DNA from 2 places in the Brevibacillus sp. SIMBA_040 genome. Region 2 is predicted to be linked to the other one. Evidence: riboswitches for the same ligand, from Rfam matches in the RefSeq annotation. Region 2 holds a riboswitch; the other holds the start of a gene.
What was found. Region 2 has a riboswitch for S-adenosylmethionine ahead of SB752_RS20580 (homocysteine synthase). Riboswitches for the same ligand answer to the same signal wherever they lie in the genome.
Positions count from the first base shown of each region.

Region 1: linked by a shared signal. The riboswitch ahead of SB752_RS14165 (pyridoxal phosphate-dependent aminotransferase) and the one ahead of SB752_RS20580 (homocysteine synthase) in region 2 are both predicted to bind S-adenosylmethionine.

Region 1 is NZ_JAWRXI010000007.1:241,061-251,567, forward strand. It holds gene SB752_RS14140 (2OG-Fe(II) oxygenase) at 1-254, opposite strand, end outside; gene SB752_RS14145 (methylated-DNA--[protein]-cysteine S-methyltransferase) at 247-795, opposite strand; gene SB752_RS14150 (DNA-3-methyladenine glycosylase family protein) at 982-1,929, shown strand; gene moaC (cyclic pyranopterin monophosphate synthase MoaC) at 2,073-2,555, shown strand; gene SB752_RS14160 (MFS transporter) at 2,559-3,818, shown strand; SAM riboswitch class I at 4,213-4,340, shown strand; gene SB752_RS14165 (pyridoxal phosphate-dependent aminotransferase) at 4,437-5,618, shown strand; gene SB752_RS14170 (hypothetical protein) at 5,845-6,315, shown strand; gene SB752_RS14175 (aminotransferase-like domain-containing protein) at 6,525-7,733, shown strand; gene SB752_RS14180 (spore germination protein) at 7,895-9,436, shown strand; gene SB752_RS14185 (Ger(x)C family spore germination protein) at 9,433-10,507, shown strand, end outside.
Region 2 is NZ_JAWRXI010000012.1:71,105-81,611, reverse strand. It holds gene SB752_RS20590 (MFS transporter) at 1-653, opposite strand, end outside; gene SB752_RS20585 (ArsR/SmtB family transcription factor) at 640-1,698, opposite strand; gene SB752_RS20580 (homocysteine synthase) at 1,845-3,149, opposite strand; SAM riboswitch class I at 3,243-3,350, opposite strand; gene SB752_RS20575 (hypothetical protein) at 3,474-3,713, shown strand; gene SB752_RS20570 (rhodanese-like domain-containing protein) at 3,842-4,150, shown strand; gene SB752_RS20565 (SCO family protein) at 4,197-4,823, shown strand; gene SB752_RS20560 (YqzG/YhdC family protein) at 4,825-5,160, opposite strand; gene rnjA (ribonuclease J1) at 5,420-7,093, shown strand; gene SB752_RS20550 (BrxA/BrxB family bacilliredoxin) at 7,181-7,612, shown strand; gene SB752_RS20545 (aldo/keto reductase) at 7,682-8,572, shown strand; gene SB752_RS20540 (SDR family oxidoreductase) at 8,677-9,372, shown strand; gene SB752_RS20535 (RNA polymerase sigma factor) at 9,679-10,233, shown strand; gene SB752_RS20530 (DUF4179 domain-containing protein) at 10,230-10,507, shown strand, end outside.

The sequences.
Region 1 (10,507 bases), on a different contig from region 2:
AAGCCCTCGCGAAGCTGCTGCAACAGCGGCGGAAGGGGAGCCTGATAGTAACGGTACTGTCCAATCCCGAAACGGTATCTCGCCATATCAATTGTGCTGCGAAAAAGAGCATCATCGGAATAGGTTGCGATGATGTCTTTGCATTGATCAGGCTCTAGTATGGATGGTAGTATGGCATAGCCTTGTTCGTCCAGCGTTTGTTGCAGGTGGGCCCAATCGAGAGCGGCGATCCGTTCGGCAAGACGATTAGGCATTCTGCATCCTTCCTTTCGCGTGCTGGCCTGCACTTTCGAGCTCAAGCAGCTTGGTCTTCATCGCCAAACCGCCGCGATAACCGGTGAGAGCACCATTTTTCCCGATGACGCGGTGACAAGGTACGGTGATTAATACGGGATTGGCACCAATTGCTGTGCCTACTGCCCGCACCGCTGCTGGCTTTTGAATCTGCTGGGCGATATCCGAGTAAGACTTGGTTTCTCCATAAGGAATTTGGCATAGCGCGTCCCATACAGCGAGCTGAAAGGATGTGCCCTGATAATCAAAGGGAATAGTAAATTGCTTCCGGCTTCCTTCTATATACTCGGTGATTTGCGTCGTATAAGGCTCTAGTGCGGTTGCATCTTCGACGAGCGTGCAATTGGGAAAGTGCTTATTTGTCCATGCCAGCAGCTCGTCGAATGGCTTGTTCAGCGAACCGACATAGCAAAGTCCTTTTGTGGTCGCTGCCAGAAACAGACTCCATTCCCCGTTAACGAGCTTTGTCCAAAAAACCGTTTGACTTTTTTTTGTACGCATATCTATTTCCTCCTCAATCAGCTACCGTTATTCATTGTGTTCAACTTAAGCACAGTATAGCGCTGCCAAGGGCATGATGTACGGATTTTGGAATGGAACAGCAAGATAACGAAATAGGTTGTGATCCTGTTATGATAAAACAAAGAGAGCTGGCGAACGTATCAGGACCTGAATGGGAGGATAACGATGCATTCATACAAGGAAGATCTGGAGTGGAAAGACTCCTGGGAGGATCATGGGCAGGAGCTGCTGCTGATTGTACCAAAGGAGTTTTCCTTTGCGCAAAATCTAAACTACTTGGCAGGTGCCCCCAATGAATGTCTGTTTCATCTGAGGGAGGAGCGAATATACCGAGCTATTCCCACGTTGCAAGAGCTGTCGATTGTGGAAATTGGTGCGGCAGACCAAAACACCTTGAGGATTCGGTTTCTGGGAGACACAGCCCCAACGTCAAAAGAGGGGCGAGCAGCCGTAGCCAGGTATGTACATGACTGGTTTGATCTGGATACGAATTTGCAGCCTTTTTATGAGTTGGCAAAAACCGATGATCTTCTCCGACGCGCGGTAGAATCGTTTTATGGTCTGCGCAATGTCGGGATTCCTGATTTATTTGAGGCGATCAGCTGGGGGATTATCGGTCAGCAAATCAATATGACCTTTGCGTATACGTTGAAAAGGCGTCTGGTAGAGAGCTTTGGTCGGCAAGTAACCTGTGAGGGAGAGGTGTACTGGCTGTTTCCAGAGCCTGAACGGATCGCAGAGCTTCGCGTAGAGGACTTGCATGCACTCAAAATGACAGGCAAAAAAAGTGAATACCTCATTGATGTAGCGAGGCTCATCGTAGAAGGGAAACTGAGTAAGGAGCAGCTTCTCACCGCTGGCTCAGGGAAGGCAGCAGAAAAGCAGCTCGTTCAAATCCGCGGGATCGGTCCGTGGACAGCCAATTATGTATTAATGCGCTGCTTGCGAATTCCGTCCGCTTTTCCCATCGACGATGTGGGGCTGCATAATGCGGTCCGGCATCTTTTAGAGACAAAGGAAAAGCCTACAAAGGAGGAAATGATCCGACTGTCAGTGGGCTGGACGAACTGGGAATCCTATGCAACCTTTTACTTATGGAGATTTCTCTATTAAATAAGGCACATCCTCCTCTATGTTCTCATTGCATTTCGAAAGCAGCGGGAGTAAGGTAAGAAGTAGATGACAGAGCGACCGACGAATTACATTTGGGCATGGTATTTATGGATACTTGCTTCCATGGAGGATAAAGGAATAGCATGAGTGACCAATTGACGCATTTTAACGAACAGAATCGGGCAAAAATGGTGGATGTCTCTGAGAAAGATATTACGAAGCGTGAAGCCATTGCCCACAGCCAAATCATTATGAAGCCAGGAACACTCGCGCGTATTCGCGAGGGACGTGTGGAAAAAGGGGATGTACTGGCGGTAGCACAGGTTGCCGGTGTGATGGCTGCGAAAAAGACGTGGGAAATCATCCCGATGTGCCATCCACTGCCACTTACTGGTATTGATATCCGTTTTTCGTTTGCAGATGAAACGACGCTTGAAGTCGAAGCATCTGTAAAAACCACCGGGAAAACAGGCGTGGAGATGGAAGCGCTGACTGCTGTCAGTGTGGCAGCCCTAACTGTATATGACATGTGTAAGGCAATGGACAAAGGAATGGTAATTGGACCTACAAGCCTCCTCAAAAAGACAGGCGGAAAAAGCGGCGACTTCATGCGAGGAGAGAAGTAACTCATGAAAGAGAAATGGGAATCCTATCCGAGCAGCATTCGGCTATTGGCGATTGCTGCCGTCATTTTCTCTACAGGAATGGCATGTATATGGCCGCTTGTAACGATCTATATTCACGATTTCTTAGGAAAGCCGCTTACTGTTGCCGGCTTTTTGTTGCTTTTGAATCAAGGGGCTTTTCTGGTTGGCAGCCTGGTTGGCGGGATGCTGTTTGACCGTTGGGGGAAAATGAGAACGATCATTTTGTCCTCCGCAGGAATCATTCTGATGTCGGTTTGCTTGGGCTTGACCCATGATTTTACGATCTACACGATTTTGTTCTTATTAAATGGACTTTTTTACGGGACATTGTCTCCGGTTATTAATGCACTAGCTGTTGTCATGTGGCCAGAGGGAGGCCGCAAAGGAATCAACATGATTTATGTGGCGCTCAATGCCGGGGTAGCTGCCGGGGCTGCTTTGGGCGGTATTCTGGCGAGCGTGTCGTTTGCCTGGACTTTCTTCGGAAATGCCTTCGCCCAAATTATCGTACTTGCCATGTTTGCCTTTATTTTGCCGCAGCATGTAAAAGCGATGGCTGTGAAAGCGAAGAACAAGGAAGAGCAGCTTACACAGGGTGCTGACAAGACAGGAATGAAAACTCCACCCACTCAGCCGGCGAAAAGGGTTGCCTGGGGAGCGCTTGTCATGCTCTGTGGGGGACTGTTGATCAGCTGGATCGTGTATGTCCAATGGACGACTGTCCTGTCCGCATATATGCAGTCACTAGGTATTTCCCTACGCCAATATAGCCTCTTGTGGACAATTAACGGAGGTTTGATTTTGTTCGGTCAGCCGTTGATCGCGTGGGTCATTCGTCGTTATGCTCGAACACTCAAGGCTCAAATGCTGCTCGGCTCGTATGTATTTGTTCTGTCGATGCTCATCTTGTCGCAAACGACGTCATACGCTGGATTTGTTGCTGCGATGTTCGTTATGACACTGGGCGAAATGCTCGTATGGCCAGCGGTTCCAGCTGTAGCTGCCAAGTTCACACCAGAAGGGCAGGAAGGCTTCATCCAAGGTCTTGTCTCAGGTACAGGCTCCGCAGGACGTATGCTTGGCCCACTCCTCGGTGCCTTCATCTTTCAAAACTTCCAGGCCCAGGGACTGCTGTACATCATGGCTGGTTTGGCACTGTTATCCGTCGTATTCTTTGCTTTCCACAGCTCTTTCCAAAAACGCAGTCACCAGATTCCAGTACAAACCGCAGAAAAAATGTAATTCTTCTTTTTTTATAATGAAAAGGCGCCACGCGCGTCTTTTTTGTTTTTTCCAAACAGGGGAAAACACGCCAGCTGTCGTGAGGAAAACGGAGAAAATGCGAGGATCTTTGGGATACATCCCAAGCGGAGTGAAAAAAGCGAAACACGCCCTTAAGCGTCCACCTTTGAGATGCCTCAGCGAATCCACGACTTTGGACGCGGTTTCGCTTTTTTCACGGAGCTGAGCAGTAACGCCCCCAGCAAGTATCCCAAGAATCCGGAGCATTTTCTCCGTTTTCCTCCCCACCACCACAGCTCAATAAAGTGCTTTTCCCCAGCGCCCCCAGGTGTCTTGACACAAAACACCCGCTCAAGTAATATAAAATTGCTAAAACATTATATTCCGTGTGCTTTACTTATAAAGAGAGGCGGAGGGACTGGCCCTATGAAGCCCGGCAGCGGATCTGTTTTCATATCGATTCAGGTTGAAGAAAACAGATGCTGTGCCAATTCCAGCAGGATCTTTCCTGACAGATAAGGACGTGACGAAGCTGATCTACCCCTTTTCTGTAAAGAAGGAGGGGTTTTTTTGCAGTGTAGAATCATGCAGTACCCGACAGAAAGGAAATGAAGAACGATGCGCATCCAACCCTCCGACATGATTGATCGGTTGCCGACCCAGTTTTTCGCTACCTTGGTAGCAAAGGTAAACAAGGTCATTGCTGCTGGTCATGACGTTATCAACCTAGGACAAGGCAATCCTGACTTGCCGACACCGCCCCATATTATTGAGGAATTGCAGGCCCAGGCAGCTCAGCCGCTTCATCACAAATATCCGCCATTTTCTGGTCGAGTGGAGCTGAAGCAGGCAGTTGCACACTGGTACAAGCAAGAGTTTGACGTCGATCTCGATCCGGAAGAAGAAGTAGCGATTCTGTTCGGTAGCAAAACCGGGCTTGTAGAGATTTGCCAGGTGCTGATGAACAAAGGGGACGTAGCTCTGGTGCCAGACCCGGGTTATCCTGATTACTGGTCAGGTGTAGCCGTTGTCGATGGTCGGATGGTCATGATGCCGCTCACAGCGGAAAATCAATTTCTTCCAGATTACAGCAAGCTATCCCAAGCGGATTTGGAGCGGGCCAAGCTGATGTTTCTGAACTACCCGAACAATCCGACTGCGGTGAATGCACCGTACGAATTTTATGAAGATACGGTTCGTTTTGCTCGTAAAAACGAAATTGTTGTTTGCCATGATTTTGCCTATGGAGCAATCAGCTTTGACGGTAAAAAACCGGTCAGTTTCATGCAGGTTCCAGGGGCAAAGGAAGTGGGCGTGGAGTTTTATACACTGTCCAAAACTTACAATATGGCTGGGTGGCGCGTAGGCGCGATGGTTGGAAATCGTGAGCTCGTTCGTTTGATCAATTTGATTCAAGACCATTATTTTGTGAGTTTGTTCGGAGCTGTCCAAATGGCTGCTGCACGAGCCATGACTGGTTCGCAGCAGTGTGTCCGCGACCTGGTGGCTGTATACGAGGGTAGGCGCAATGCGCTTTATTCCAACCTGCATCGCATCGGCTGGCAAGCACAGCCATCCCAAGGCTCGTTTTTTGCATGGCTGCCAATCCCAAGCGGCTTTACCTCCGTCCAGTTTTCCGATATGTTACTGGAAAAAGCGCATGTCGTTGTAGCTCCGGGGGATGGCTTTGGGCCGACGGGCGAAGGCTACGTTCGTGCGGCGCTGCTATCGGATGAACAGCGACTGGCTGAGGCCGTAAAGCGTATTGAAAAATTGGGCTTGTTTACCCCCAAAAAATAGGTGTTTGCAAAGGATCAGACCACATATGCTGGTAAGCAGCAGGTCTGGTCTTTTTTTTGCGATGAAAACGGAAAAGTGGGCAAGAATAGTGGTGAGCGAAAAAAGTAGGGGTAATTATCAATAAAAATCATTCTCAGCGTTGACAGATAATGATTTTCATTATACGATGTTAATGATAATTAGTCTCAACAAATTACTTGTCATTTATGCAAAGCAGGAGGGTAACATGCGCTATCAGATTAACGGTTACACGGATATGTATACGGTGATCGCCAACGAGCGTAAGGTAGGCGGAGCCATTGAAGCGGGCCAGGTTCGGCTACGCACAGGTGAGGTCTTTGCCAATGCTGTTCTCACTCGTATGGAAATGTCAGGTGCGCATTTTTGCTCGATCGGTTTTGTGACGGAAGAAGGACAGCGACTCATTGTTCACGTAAATGATATCAGCATGATTGCTGATGCGCGTCACGTAAATGTGTGTGAGCTGACCAACGATTGTATGCGAGCTGAAAAAACAACAGATCGCCTGAAGCGTCTAAAGCGCCTCTGTGAATTGAATGAAGGCAGCTGTACACCAACGTTCCAAGAGGAAGCATTGCTTTTGGCAGAGGACATTGGTGTAGAAGAAGCGCTGAAGCATGTGGACCTCTCATTCTTGCCACAGGTAGAAAAAGCGCGTGTCTTCCGTATCGCGTAGATACTTTGATGAATACATAGACCCCTTTCCTTTTTACGGAAAGGGGTTTTTTGCGCCTGTTTGAAGCAGGAATCGTGGTATAAAACCACCAATCGAGCGAACAATCGCTCGACATAGTCAAAACCTATCTCCCCATAGCTAGCGAGGATTGGACATTGTTTAATGACAGTGATAAAACAAATATAGGCAAAATCAAGGGGGAACGGAACATGGAGTACAAATTTTCAAAATCGGTAGAAGCATTATCCTCTTCGGCGGTCCGGGAAATCTTGAAGCTGACCCAAGGCAATCAAGTGCTCTCACTGGCTGGAGGCTTACCAGCGGAGGACTCTTTTCCCATCGCAGAAATGCGTGAAGCCTTTGTCCGATCATTTGATCTCGGAGCAAAAGCTCTTCAATATGGCTTAACAGATGGATATCTTCCACTTCGCGAGTGGGTTGCATCTCGCATGAAGCAAAAACAGATGAATGTTGGCGTGGACAATATGTTGCTGACTACCGGCTCCCAGCAGGCCGTCGACTTGCTCTGTCGTGTCTATTTGGACGAAGGCGACGTCGTGCTGGTAGAAAATCCTACGTACCTGGCTGCGGTCCAACTGTTCCAATTTCGAGGGATACGCGCCATTCCGGTGGATGGTGATGAAGAGGGCATGGATTTGGATGATCTGGCACGTAAAATTGCGCAGTATCGCCCAAAAATGGCTTACGTGATTCCGACCTTTGCAAATCCTACCGGAAAGGTCTGGAGCTTGGAGCGCCGTCTCGGATTGCTTCGTCAATGTAAAGAAAATAATATTTTGATTTTGGAAGACGATCCGTATGGCGAAATCCAGTTTGACGGGCAAGAGCCGTATCGTTCGATTTTCTCTCTCGACGAGCATCCGGAGGACTCTTGCGTCGTTTACACCAGCACCTTCTCCAAGATCGTAGCACCAGGCCTGCGTACAGGATGGGCAATCGGCGATAAGCGTGTGATTCAGATGATGGTAAAAGCGAAGCAGGCAGTTGATTTGCAATCCAGTACGATTGACCAAATTGCGTTGCATAAATTACTGGAAAACTTTGACCTCGAGAGCCATATCGAGAAAATCCGCGCCTCTTACAAAGCACGGATGGAATGGATGAATGAGCTGATGCTCGCTCAAAACTGGAATGGCGTGAAGTGGGAAAAACCACGCGGAGGTATGTTCCTCTGGGTAACCTTGCCTGAGCATGTGGATTCCGAAAAATTGCTTGCTGCTTCGGTTAAGGAAGGTGTGGCATTTGTCCCAGGTAAACCGTTCTACGCCGCTGAAGCACAAGCGAATACGATGCGCCTGAACTATACGCTCTTGAATAAAGAAGACACACAATTAGCGATTTCCAGACTTGGCAAGGCCTTTGAGCTGTACAACCAAAGCCAGGTAGTAAACCAGTAATTTTATACGAAGATGTAAGCACGTGAGGCAGCCATTCTTTGGCTGTCTCTTTTGTCGTTTTTTCCTCATTTTCCAGCAAAGAATAAAGGGAGGTAGTTCGTGTAAGGATATTCACAAAAGAAAAGTTCCGATGTGGACAATGAGCGAGGGTAGAGAAGACTATGGATAAAAAAAGGGGCAAACAATTGGGGAGCAAGGAAGTCAAAAATGTCGATGAAAATCTCCAGATAGAGATCCAACTGAGTTGGCTGAAAGAACAGCTCGTCAATTGCTCGGATGTTGTCTTCCATACCTTCGAGGTTGGGCTTCATCAAAAGTGTGCGCTTATTTACTTGTCGGGAATGATTGACCTGCAAGCTATTCAGGAAGATGTGCTCACTGCCATCTTATCTATGGATGTGAGCGATTCCACAGATTTTCGCGAGCGTCTTTTTGAGCGAAAGCAGTTGCCTGTTTCGAATTATCGTGTGATTCCCCTCCATCAGGGGGTAAATGCTATTTTAGAGAGCAGAGCCCTACTTATTGTAGATAATGAGCAGCGTGCCATCGAGCTTCCCCTTACTTGCACAAAGGGCAGGTCTGTGGATGAGCCTTCCAATGAGGCAACTGTCCGAGGACCTCGCGAAGCCTTTATCGAAAGTGCAGACGACAACCTGTCTCTGATCCGAAAGCGATTGAAAACACCAGATTTCAAGACAGAGACAATGCAAATTGGTACATATACACAAACAAAAGTAATGATTTTGTATATCGATGGTCTTTGTGAAAATGAATTGCTAGAAAAAGTTCGAAAGATCTTGTCTCAAATCGAAATAGACGGTGTTCTGGGGAGTAGCTATCTAGAAGAATATTTTGACAGCTCCCCTTTTTCTCCCTTTCCCCAGGTGCAATATACGGAGCGTCCAGATGTCGTCTCTGCTGCTCTGCTCGAAGGACGTCTGGCTTTAATCGTCGATGGCACGCCGATGGTTCTTCTCGTACCAGTTACTCTTTTCATGCTGCTGCAGTCAGCGGAGGACTATTACCAGCGGTTTGTTGCAGGTACCTGGATTCGGTGGATTCGTTACCTCTTTGTCTTTATCTCGTTGCTTTTACCCTCTTTTTATATCGCTATTACGACGTTTCACCCGGAAATGATACCGTCCAAGCTGTTGGTAACGATAACTGCATCAAGAGAGGTAGTTCCTTTCCCAGCCTTAATCGAGGCATTTATTATGGAAATTTCCTTTGAAGCTCTCAGAGAGGCTGCTGTCAGAATCCCCAAATCGATTGGTCAAGCAGTATCCATCATTGGAGCCTTGATCATTGGTACTGCTGCAGTAGAGGCAGGAATCGTATCCGCGGCTATGGTCATTATCGTTTCGTTTACGGGGATCGCGTCCTTTATCATTCCGCATTTTGATCTTGGTTTGGCATTTCGCTTTCTCCGGTTTCCCATCATGATTTTGGCAGGGTTATTCGGTTTATTTGGGATTGCATGTGCCTTGATCCTGATATACATCCATCTCATTAACCTGCGATCCTTGGGTACTCCCTATTTGACCCCAATCACTCCGTTTGTTGTCAGTGATCTCAAGGATACCCTCGTCCGCGTGCCATGGTGGTTCATGAACAAAAGGCCGTATCAGGTTAATCGGAACAAAATGAGGCAGAAGAATCTAGTACGGAAGCAGGAGCATGAACAAGAGGAGAATGGAGATTGAAGCTGGTTACTGGAGCAAAGATGCTTTTCATAGCGATATATGCGATCCTTCCATCGTTGGTTTTGTCGGGGTGCTGGTCATCCGTAGAACTAAACAGCCGAAGCTTTGTAAGAATGATTTTGCTAGATAAAACAGAATCAGGTGTTGAGCTTACTCTTGCTTTCCCGCTACCGAATCGATTGATTCCAGGGCAAGCAGGCACAACTGGTGAGCAAACAGGCAACCCCTATACCTATATAACCAAAACAGGAAAAGACATTGGTGAAGCCTATCGCTCGATTCAGGCCGATTTGTCCCGCAGCATCACATTTGGACAAACCAGCGTAGTGGTCATTGGCAATGAGTTTGCTAAAGCAGGAATCAATCCGATTTTGGAGTTTATCGCTCGTGAACCGAGGTTTCATATCAATGCTAATATCTTTGTAACAGCAGGAAAGGTGCTTGAATTAACTACTGCCCCTGTTGTTTTCGAGCGATTCCCTGCAGATATCCTCATTGCCTATGGGAGAGAGCACGTGACAATTAGCACGACGACGACTGATTGCCTGATTGCTACCTATCACGGGGGAGACATGATCCTACCTATGCTGAAGTTTGACAAGAAAATCATACCCAGCGAGAAGCAAAAAGAACGTACTTGGCTAGGAACAGATGGTGCAGCCCTATTTAAAGAGGGAAAGCTGCAGCGGACTCTGACAACAGAGGAGATGCGAGGAGCCTTATGGATTCTTGGTCAAATTAAGAATTCCGAGATTTCGGTCCGTTCCACCACCGACGGAAAAGATGTAGACTATATGGTCAGCAAAGCGAATACCCAAATTCTCCCTGTGATTACGGGTGAACAGATAACAATCATGATTAAGGCGAGGGCTGATGCCTCCCTCATTTCATCTGAGTCAAATGTCGATTTGCAGGATCCTCATCAACGAAAAAAGCTAGAAAAAGGAATTGAATCTTTAATCGAGGAGAGGATGAACAAAGCGATTGAAAAGACTAGGAGGATGGGTGCGGATGTGTTTAAGTTTGGCTCTTATATAGATTGGCATTACCCGCAGCAGTGGAAGGCTATTG
Region 2 (10,507 bases):
TAAAAAACAGCAAGTCCTTCCCGAAACATAACTACCCACGATTGCGATCGGGGAGCTTCCACAGTTTGGCTTTCACACAGTAGCAAAAGTCCGCCACTCAGAGCATAGCCAAGTGATACCAAGCCGATTACAGCTGTGCCTCCGATCCATGCTACAAGCAGTCCACCCAGGGGAGGTCCCGCGATCATTGCAATTCGCAACGCGCTGTCCAAATAGGCATTTGCCTGCACCAGACTCTCCCCTTTGACAATAGAAGGCAAGAGTGACTGGCTGGCAGGAACATAGAGCGGCTGGATCAGACCGTTGAACAAAGAAATGAGATACAGCGGCCAAAGGGCTTCAGGCTGGATGAGGATAACCCCGAATGTGAGGAAAAACACGCCGCTTCTCATCCATTGCGAAAAGACCATGACACGCTTTTTGTCGAATCGATCGAGATAAGGACCAATAATCAGCTGCAAAACTAGCGAGGGCAAGAAGTAGAGGAGCCACATCCCGCCAACAGCGGCCTCGGAGCCTGTAGCCTGGTAGATCAACCAGCTTGAAGCCAGCGTACCAAGTGAAGCCCCCAGCTCTGAAATCAATTGACCGAACAAAATCAGGCGATACGATCGTAAACGCCAGACGGAAACGGGCTGTTCAGCAGTTATCATCGGCCATATCCCCCAAAAATTGCTGCAGCAGGACGGGCATTTTATCCAATGCTTTGCGCTTGAATCTGTATTTGTTCCCTTTTCCCTCGACGAGGTGAGCGGAGCGCAAAAGAGACAGATGGTGATGTACAGTAGACTTGGCAACGCCTAATCTCTCAGTCATTTCTTGCAGACTCATCTCTTTTTCCGAAAGCATTTTGACCAGGCGCAGGCGGTACTCATCTCCCAGTACCTTCAACGTTTGCACCAGCATCTGGGACGGACGATACGGGTCAGCAGTGTCATGCAGGCTCTCGTCAGCTACCGGATAGTAAAAAATCTTGGTCCCCGCGTCATTGGCGTGAATGGTCCAAGGGCGGTATATGATTTGGGGGATGAGCAGCACACGGGTAATAGCGGGTTCCGGCGGATAGCTGCCATGTGTCGCCCACTCGACAAAAGCTTCGGCAGAAAGCCTTTCCTGCATCGCTTTTTTATGTCTGCAGTCACGCTCCAGAATACTGCTGATTTCAGCTTCCCGCGGCTTCACGTGTGTGTTGTACCAGCCCTCTATCAGAAGCAGCAAGTGGCTACGCAGCTTCTCCGGCTCGGTGGAGCCAATGTGAGCGATATAGGCCGGGAAAAAGAGGTGAGAGCGACAGGCATTCTGGAGTGCGTAAATCGCTGAGTCACTTCCACGTGCGGCCTTCTGACGCAGGTCTTGCAGCTCCTCGCCCAAATAGGGAAGAGCCTGATAACGCAGCTCCTCCGATGGCAACCCTTTGACATAGGAGAGAAAGGTGGACAGGTCAGAAAACGATTGCTGATGCAATAGTTGCAACAAGGTTTTCCACGTGTTGTTTTGTTTGGCATAGTCTAGCTCACGCAGGGTGACGGGATCGAGCTCATCCATAAGCTGTTGCCAATACTCTGCTGGCTGCTCCAGCGTCGGTCGAATGTCATCATAAGTGACAGCTGCAATACCGAGTGCCGCTTCAAAGAGAGGGGAAAACGACAGCTCGAGATGATAGGTTGTGCGTTCTGTGCCAATATTTAATAGGTTCATGTCTGGATACCCTTTCCAAATGAAATGATAGGTTGATTATAAAATATTCGAATATCATATTCAATGTTTTTCGAATTTAATCGAAACGCACATGAAAAAGCACGTAACTCTCTTAACGAGTTACGTGCTTTTTGGGCGGTGTTCAATTAGCTGACAGTGGAAAGCTCAGTTGCTTTTTTCAATGCCTGCTCCAGATCGCCAATAATATCCTCAATCGCTTCTGTACCGATCGAGAGGCGGATCAGCCCAGGTGTTACACCTGCTGCAGCCTGCTCTTCTTCATTCATTTGTTGATGCGTGGTGCTCGCTGGGTGAATGACGAGCGACTTGGAATCGCCCACGTTTGCCAGATGGGAGAATAGCTTCACAGATTCAATCAGCGTCTTGCCTTCTTTTACGCCGCCGCGAATACCAAAGGTAAGGATTGCGCCAGCTCCTTTTGGCAAATACTTTTGCGCAAGGGCATGATCGGCATCGCCCTCCAGACCAGGATAGCTAACCCATTCAACCGCTGGATGGTTCTGGAGGAACTTCGCCACTGCGAGAGCGTTTTGGCTATGGCGCTCCATGCGCAGATGCAGTGTTTCGAGTCCCTGCAGGAACAGGAAGGAGTTGATAGGAGCTACAGCAGCACCGATGTCACGCTGAAGCTGTACGCGAGCTTTGATGATATAAGCCAGCGGGCCCACAGCCTCTGTATAAACGACGCCATGATAGCTAGGGTCTGGAGTCGTCAAGCCAGGGAATTTACCGTTGCTCCAGTCAAATTTACCGGAGTCAACAATGATACCGCCGACTGCTGTACCATGACCGCCAATGAATTTGGTGGTGGAGTGGACGATAATATCAGCACCATGCTCAAATGGACGGCACAGGATTGGGCTGGCAAAGGTATTGTCAACAATCAGCGGAACGCCGTTTTCGTGAGCGATATCGGCAATCGCTTGCAGATCGGCTACATTGATGCGTGGATTGCCGATGGTTTCGCAAAAGAGTGCTTTGGTGTTTTCGTTGATCGCTGCACGGAAGTTCTCAGGATTGGACTGGTCTACAAAGTGAACCTTGATTCCGAGGCGTGGAAGAGTATGAGCAAACAGATTGTACGTACCGCCGTACAGGCTGCTGGACGCTACGATCTCATCTCCTGCATGCGCGATATTGAGAATGGCAAACGTAATGGCTGCCTGACCAGACGCTGTCGCCAAAGCACCTACGCCGCCTTCCAGAAGAGCGACACGTTTTTCAAAAACGTCCTGTGTCGGATTCATGATCCGTGTATAGATATTGCCCAATTCTTTCAAAGCGAACAAATTCGCTGCATGCTCTGTATCACGGAAAACATAGGAGGTCGTTTGGTAAATAGGGACAGCACGTGAGCCTGTTACAGGGTCAACCTCTTGTCCCCCATGGACTGCAAGTGTTTCTGGCTTCCATTGTTGTTGATCCGACATCATCATCTCTCCTTTTTCTATGGTAGAATGAATGCAATAAAAAACGGAGCCATTCTCCTGAGAAGAAGAAGGCTCCGGTCATGCGCGGGCTTGCGTTCATCTCTCAGAATCTATGGATTCTGCAGGAATTGGCACCGCGCATAGGCATATGCTGGTTGCCGGGTTTCATAGGGCCTGTCCCTCCACCGCTCTTGATGAATAAGTGTGTCAGTTATTGTTGTCACAATTGTATGAAAAACAATGCTTGGCTGTCAATCTTTAATTATGAGTTATCAGGGTGGAATAGAGGATATTTTATCGCGGACGCTGGAGGAGGAATCGAGATTGCAGGATGAACCTACAACAAACCAACAGAAAATAGCGAAGAGAATCGCGTTGATCGTTCTCAACCTGTTTTGTTATGGGCTTGTCATCTATTACGGTATTTTTGTCATCGAAAACGGAAGCGGACTCAGAGAAATCAACGAGTTTGGAAAATGGATGTTTATGCTCGTCTGTCTGCTGCTGGCATCCCTCTACGGTACGCTTCGCATCGTGACATGGATTCGTGAAGGGAAGATATAGAACCGTCACAAATTTGCCTTTGGACGTTCACACTCCGCTGTGGGACCCGTTAGAAATGAGTAATTCCGTATGATATGATGAGAGTTGATCATGATGCGTGTAATGTACATATAGGAGGATAAATGACCATGGAAAATAGCGTAAAGGAAATTACACCTCAGCAGCTTTTGGAGAAGCTGGAGGCAAATGAAAATGTACAAGTGATCGACGTACGCGAGCTGGAGGAGTGGAATTCTGGTCACATTAAACAGGCAAAGCTCATCCCGCTTGGTTTTTTACCGCATCGACTAGAGGAACTGGATAAAGACACTCCGATTGTGATGGTGTGCCGCAGCGGTGCACGCAGTCACTCAGCTACGGAATATTTGAGTGCACAAGGCTATGACGTGGCGAATATGGTAGGCGGAATGCTGGCATGGCCTGGTGAGAAGGAATAGGCATACATAGAGAAAAACGTTTGGGAAAGCAGGGGAGGAAGCATTCGTGAGTGAAGGCGCACAGCCACAACAGGCATCCGGGCTGCAAAAGCACTGGTTTACTGTGTTGGCAGGAATTATTATTCTGGCAATCGTTGGGGTGTTTGGCTACAAGTACATGGCGAGAGAACAAATTCCCGTTATGAAGCCGCTCCAGGACTTTTCCTTGGATAACAGCAACGGGTCTGCCTTTACTTTTTCAGAAGGAAAAGGGAAGGTCCGCTTGGTTGAATTTATGTTTACCAATTGTCCCGATATTTGTCCGGCGACTACCTACAACATGTCTAAGTTGCAGGATCAGTTAAAAGAAAAGAACCTGTTTGGAAATAAGGTAGAATTCATCTCCATTACGTTTGATCCTGATTTCGATACAGCTGAGGTCTTGCAGCAATACGCGGATAAATTTAAAGCCGACCAAAGCGGCTGGCAGTTCCTGCGTGGGGATGCACAGGCTGTAGAAAAAGTGACCAAGGACTTCGGAATTGCGGTTTTGAAGCAGCCAGATGGCACGATCGCCCATACTGCTCGCATGTTCCTCGTCGATGGTGACGGAAACATGCGTCGCGCGTATGGGATGGCAGCCGATATGGACATGGATCAGATGATGAAAGAAATGGTACAGCTAGCCGACTAGCTCATCGTGTTTCTTCATAAGTGATACGCACCATTTTTTCCGTTTTGGTTTCAAATTCAATATGAACGAGTAGCGCCCACCTGCGATTGCCCTCCTGGAGCAAAAGCTTAAACGTCTCCTCAGACGTGGTGGGCGTTTTCTTTATGCGTCCGACGTGCAAATAATCAACGATTTGAGCGTGAGGATGCTTTTGCTTTGTTTGCTGCATGGCGATTCTGCCCCATTTGGCATAAGGGGGCTGGGCTTCGGCAGGTGGAGCTAAAGACAAGCTCATCAGAAAAACGATCAGGACCGAAGTGAAAGAGATAATACGCGGGAATCTGGAAAAGACAAGCATACAGGGCACCTCCGACACAGGAAATATCGTACCGCTACGAAATAGTGTGTGCACAAACAACAAAAAGTTCATCTGGTCGGTTCTGACAGCGTGCCAGCTTGCTTTTCACCTCTATGGTTAGGTACAATTTTCCAGTCGATAATAAATACCAATTACTTAATATGTGTAGAATGGTGAGACTGGATGAAACGAACGCCTCGCGTTGTGTTACAATAAGAATGGCATGCTTAGTTCGGGTTCCCCAAAAAAATCATGCACGATGAAGTTAGGAGGAAAGAGATTGGGCGACGTTAAGATTTTCGCGATGGGCGGCCTCGGCGAGATCGGAAAAAATATGTACTGCGTCGAGTATGAAGATGAGATTATAATCATTGATTGCGGGGTCAAATTCCCCGAGAATGAAATGTTCGGCATTGATTTGGTTATTCCGGATGTATCCTATTTGGTGGATAACCAACATAAAATCAAGGCACTGCTATTGACGCACGGACATGAGGATCATATTGGGGCGATTCCTTATATTATGCGCCAAATCAAAGTGCCGATCTACGGTGGTCGTCTGACCCTGGGCTTGGTCAAGGCGAAGCTGGAAGAGCACAAAATGCAAAATGACGTAAAGATGATTCCGATTTCGGAAGACACGGAAATTCCCTTCAACCGGTTGAAGGCCACTTTCTTCCGCACGAATCACAGTATTCCGGATTCCTTTGGGGTCGTGCTGCACACACCAGAGGGTATGGTCATCCACACGGGTGACTTCAAGTTTGATATGACACCAGTGGGACAAACAACGGAGTACGGTAAAATTGCCAAGATTGGTGCGAGCGGCGATGTATTGGCACTGCTCTCCGATAGTACGAATAGTGAGCGTCCTGGCTATACCATGTCGGAGCGAACAGTAGGCGATGGCATCCTGGATGTGGTCCGCAAAGCGCGTGGGCGCATCATTCTTGCTACCTTTGCTTCCAACGTACACCGTCTGCAGCAAGTAGTGGATGCGGCTGAGCAATGCAATCGCAAAGTAGCGGTAATCGGTCGCAGCATGGAAAAGGTATTTTTGATTGGACAAGAATTAGGCTACATCCAGATGCCTGAGGGCATGCTGATCGACATCAAGCACATCGACAACTATGCGGACAACCAGGTGCTGATTATTTGCACAGGCAGCCAGGGTGAGCCTATGGCTGCGCTGACGCGTATTGCATCGGGCTCTCACCGTACGGTTTCGATCTATCCGGAAGATACTGTCATCATCTCCGCGTCACCGATCCCTGGAAATACGATCAATGTGAGTCGGACGATTGACAAGCTGTATCGCGCAGGGGCAAACGTAGTACTTAGTCATGCATTTGACATCCATGCATCAGGACACGGTAGCAGTGAAGAGCTGAAGCTGATGCTTAACTTTATCCGTCCGAAGTATTTCATTCCGATCCATGGAGAATACCGGATGCTCAAGACGCACTCCAAGCTGGCGCAGCAGGTGGGGATTGAAGAGAGCAATATCTTTATCATGGATAATGGCGATGTCCTGAATTGCAACCGCGAAAAAGCGTGGCTGAGTAAAGTACAAGCGGGTATCGTTCTGATTGACGGCAGCGGTGTAGGCGATGTTGGAAACATCGTGCTGCGCGACCGCAAGCATCTTGCTGAGGACGGCCTCATGGTAGTTGTAGTCAGCCTGGATATGAAAAACTTCAAAATCCTGACTGGCCCAGATATCGTGAGCCGTGGCTTCGTCTACGTGCGCGGGTCCGAGTCTCTCATCCAGGAAGCGACAATGCTCGTCCGTCAACGACTGCAGGAAACACTGGAAAAGAAAATCAAAGAGTGGTCTGAGCTGAAATCGCAAATCAACGAGGTTATCAAGCCGTTTATTTACGAGAAGACAGGCCGTAATCCGATGATCCTGACGATTTTGATGGAAGTGTAGCCAAGGCGCACTTGTTGATTCTCCAACGGACATAATCGGGGTATAATATACGTATTAAAATGCGTTAGATAAAGGAGAGGTTGCCCAATGATGTCATATGAAGCATATATGAGCCAAGTGATCCAACCGATGCGTGATGAGTTGACTCGCAACGGATTCCAAGAGCTTCGCACTGCAGAAGAGGTAGAGCAAACACTGCCTAACCAAAAAGGCTTGTCGCTGGTTGTAGTGAACTCCGTTTGTGGCTGCGCAGCAGGTCTTGCTCGTCCAGCGGTTGTTCATTCCTTGAATCACTCCACAAAGCCAGACCATATCTTCACTGTATTTGCTGGACAAGACAAAGAAGCTACTGCAAAAGCTCGTGAGTATTTCGAAGGCTATGCACCATCTTCCCCGTCTTTTGCAATCATGAAGGATGGCAAGATCATGACGATGATCGAGCGTCATCAGATCGAGAACAACGATCTGCAAACGATCGCCAACCTTTTGACCAGTGCTTACGAGAAGTACAGCGAGTAATCGAATAGAACGTACACCAAGACGCTCGGAAACGGGCGTCTTATTTGTCAGATAGGAGGTAGAACCAGAATGAAAACCCGTTCATTTGGACGAGACCCACATCAGGTCTCGATACTTGGGTTCGGAGCCCAGCGAATTGTTGATGAGCATGACTGCACGGAGGACAAGGCAGTCGCCATTATTCGCCGTGCCGTGGAAGCAGGCGTCAACTATTTTGATACAGCTCCCAGCTATAGTGATGGCCAGTCAGAAACACGTGTTGGTCTTGGACTAAAGGGCTTGCGCGATAAGGTATGGATCGCGACGAAAACAGGCGGCCGGACTCGTGATTTGGCGCTCAAGGATTTGGAAGGCAGCCTGAAACGGCTCCAGACCGACTATGTCAACGAATGGCGCATGCACAACATCATGCAGCCACACGATTTGGAAGCGATTTTTGCCAAGGGCGGGGCGCTTGAAGCATTGCTGGAAGCGAAGGAACAAGGGCTAATCAAAAAAATCAGCATTAGCGGTCATACGGACCCGCGTCTTTTGGCAGAAGCCATTCGCCGTTATCCGTTTGACAGTGCGCTGGTAGCTCTTTCTGCGCTCGATCACTTTATTTACAGCTTCGCCCACGATTTCGTGCCGCAAGCAGTCGAAAAAGGAGTCGCGGTGATCGGGATGAAGGTAATGGGCCTTGGAAAGCTGGCTCCATGGACAGAGCAAGCGCTTCGTTATACATGGAGCCTGCCTGTCACGACCTCAATCCTTGGCGTCAGCAAAATGGAGGAGCTAGAAGCTGATCTTGATGCTGCAAATGCATTCGTGCCGATGACAGATATTGAGCGAGTGAAGCTGTTCCGCGAAATCATGCCACTGGTTCGCCCGGATGTCCTTCGCTGGAAAGCTCGTGAGTGGATGTCAGGAGAATGGTATCCGCTCCCGGAGCTGCCCTTTCTACAGCAACAGGACAAGTGAGTGGAGAAGTCCTTTTTTTCCTTAATGCGGGAAAGGGGGCTTTTTTTCTGTTCATTATTATACTAAAATATTTAATAAATTGAAAAAGAGTGGAGGGTATATGCATGAGCAAGCTTGTGGTTATTACAGGCGTGACCAAGGGATTGGGCAGGGCGATGGTAGATCGCTTCCATGAAGCCGGCTGGACAGTAGCAGGCTGCGGACGCACTGAGGAAGAAGTGATGAGACTTCGCAGCCATTTCGGAGATAAGCATGATTTTACGGTAGTCGATGTAGTGGATATGGGACAGGTAGAAAAATGGGCAGAGCATGTCTTTGCTGGAGCTGGTGTTCCTGATTTGCTGATTAATAACGCTTCTATCGTGAATCGCAACAGTCCTGTCATGAACCTCACAGCGAGTGAGTTTTCCACAGTCATGAATGTGAATGTGAACGGCGTTTTCCATGTTACTCGGGCTTTTTTACCTGAGATGATTCAGCGTGGGCTGGGAGGAGTCATCGTCAATATCAGCTCTTATTGGGGCAGATATGGTGAAGCGATGCTAGCTCCTTACTGTGCTTCCAAGTTTGCCATCGAAGGCTTGACCCAGTCGCTCGCTGCAGAATTACCTGCAGGAATGGCAGCGGTGGCCCTCGACCCCGGTGGAAGCATTGATACTTCCATGCTTCGTTCATGCTCGCCGGCTGAAGTGACATCTGCACCGAATCCAGATGCGTGGAGCCATGTTGCAGTTCCCTACATAATGGGGCTTGGTTCAGAAGCGAACGGAAAGTCGCTCACATGCCCGCCAGTAAACTAATGAATCGTGGATAGATAAGCTGTCAGAGAATTTCTCGGCAGCTTTTTTCATTTATAAAAACTCTGTATTTCAAGATTTCCCTTACCAATGAAAAAAGTTGCGATCTTTTCCCATCATTTTCCGTCCTATATAGATGTAGGAGCAAAAAGGCGGATAGCTGCGCAGCGACCCTTTTTGAATGAATCAGAAAGTATACCCCTCTCGTACTCTCATCCTGGTTCAACAAGAACAGCCTACCTCTAAAACGCGGTCGCTTATTCATAAACCGACCTGGACAAGAGGTTTGCTTATAGGAGGATTAAACAGATGCAGGACGATAGGATGATTGTTGAGGAGGTCCTTCAGGGGAACAAGGAAGCCTTTTCTCAAATCATACAAAAATATAACAAGAGAGTTCGTTTGCTTATCCGCAAAATGGTTGGGCAATCCCTGCATGAGCAGGATATGGCTCAAGAAATTTTCATCAAGGTATATTATCACTTGGGCGAATACAACCATAGTTTCGCATTTGGCGCCTGGTTGTACAGGATCGCGACCAATTATTGCTTCGATGAATTGCGCAAGCGAAAAAGATCTCTCCCAGTAACAAGCGAAGAAGTGGAGCTGTCTACGATTCAGACACCTGAACTAGAGTATCTGGCGAAAGAGCAAAGAGCCTATTTGCAAAACCGGATGATGACCCTCGAGCCAAAATATCGCATCGTCCTGGAACTGCGGTACCTCCAATTTATGAGCTATGAAGAAATTAGTGAAAAGCTAGGTGTTCCGCTTAGTACCGTTCGAACACGCATCTCTAGAGGAAAATCGAAGCTAAGAGATTCCATAACGAGAACAGGAAAAGGGGGTGACTTTTATCTATGACATGCTTGGATAAAGTCATGCTGGACGCTTTTTTGGAAGACCGGCTCTCTTTCGAGGAGAAGCAAGAGATACAGCATCATTTGATGACATGCAGCTCGTGCTTAAACAGGTTTGAACAATACATGGATGGACTGGACATGACTGATGACGTCGAAGAACAATGGCAGACAGAGACAATCGTCCAAAATGTCATGGAAAAACTCCCTGCTTATCCCTTGAAGGTGCTCAAAACGATTGACCCTCAATCATCCGTTCGAAAAAACTGGAAAAAACG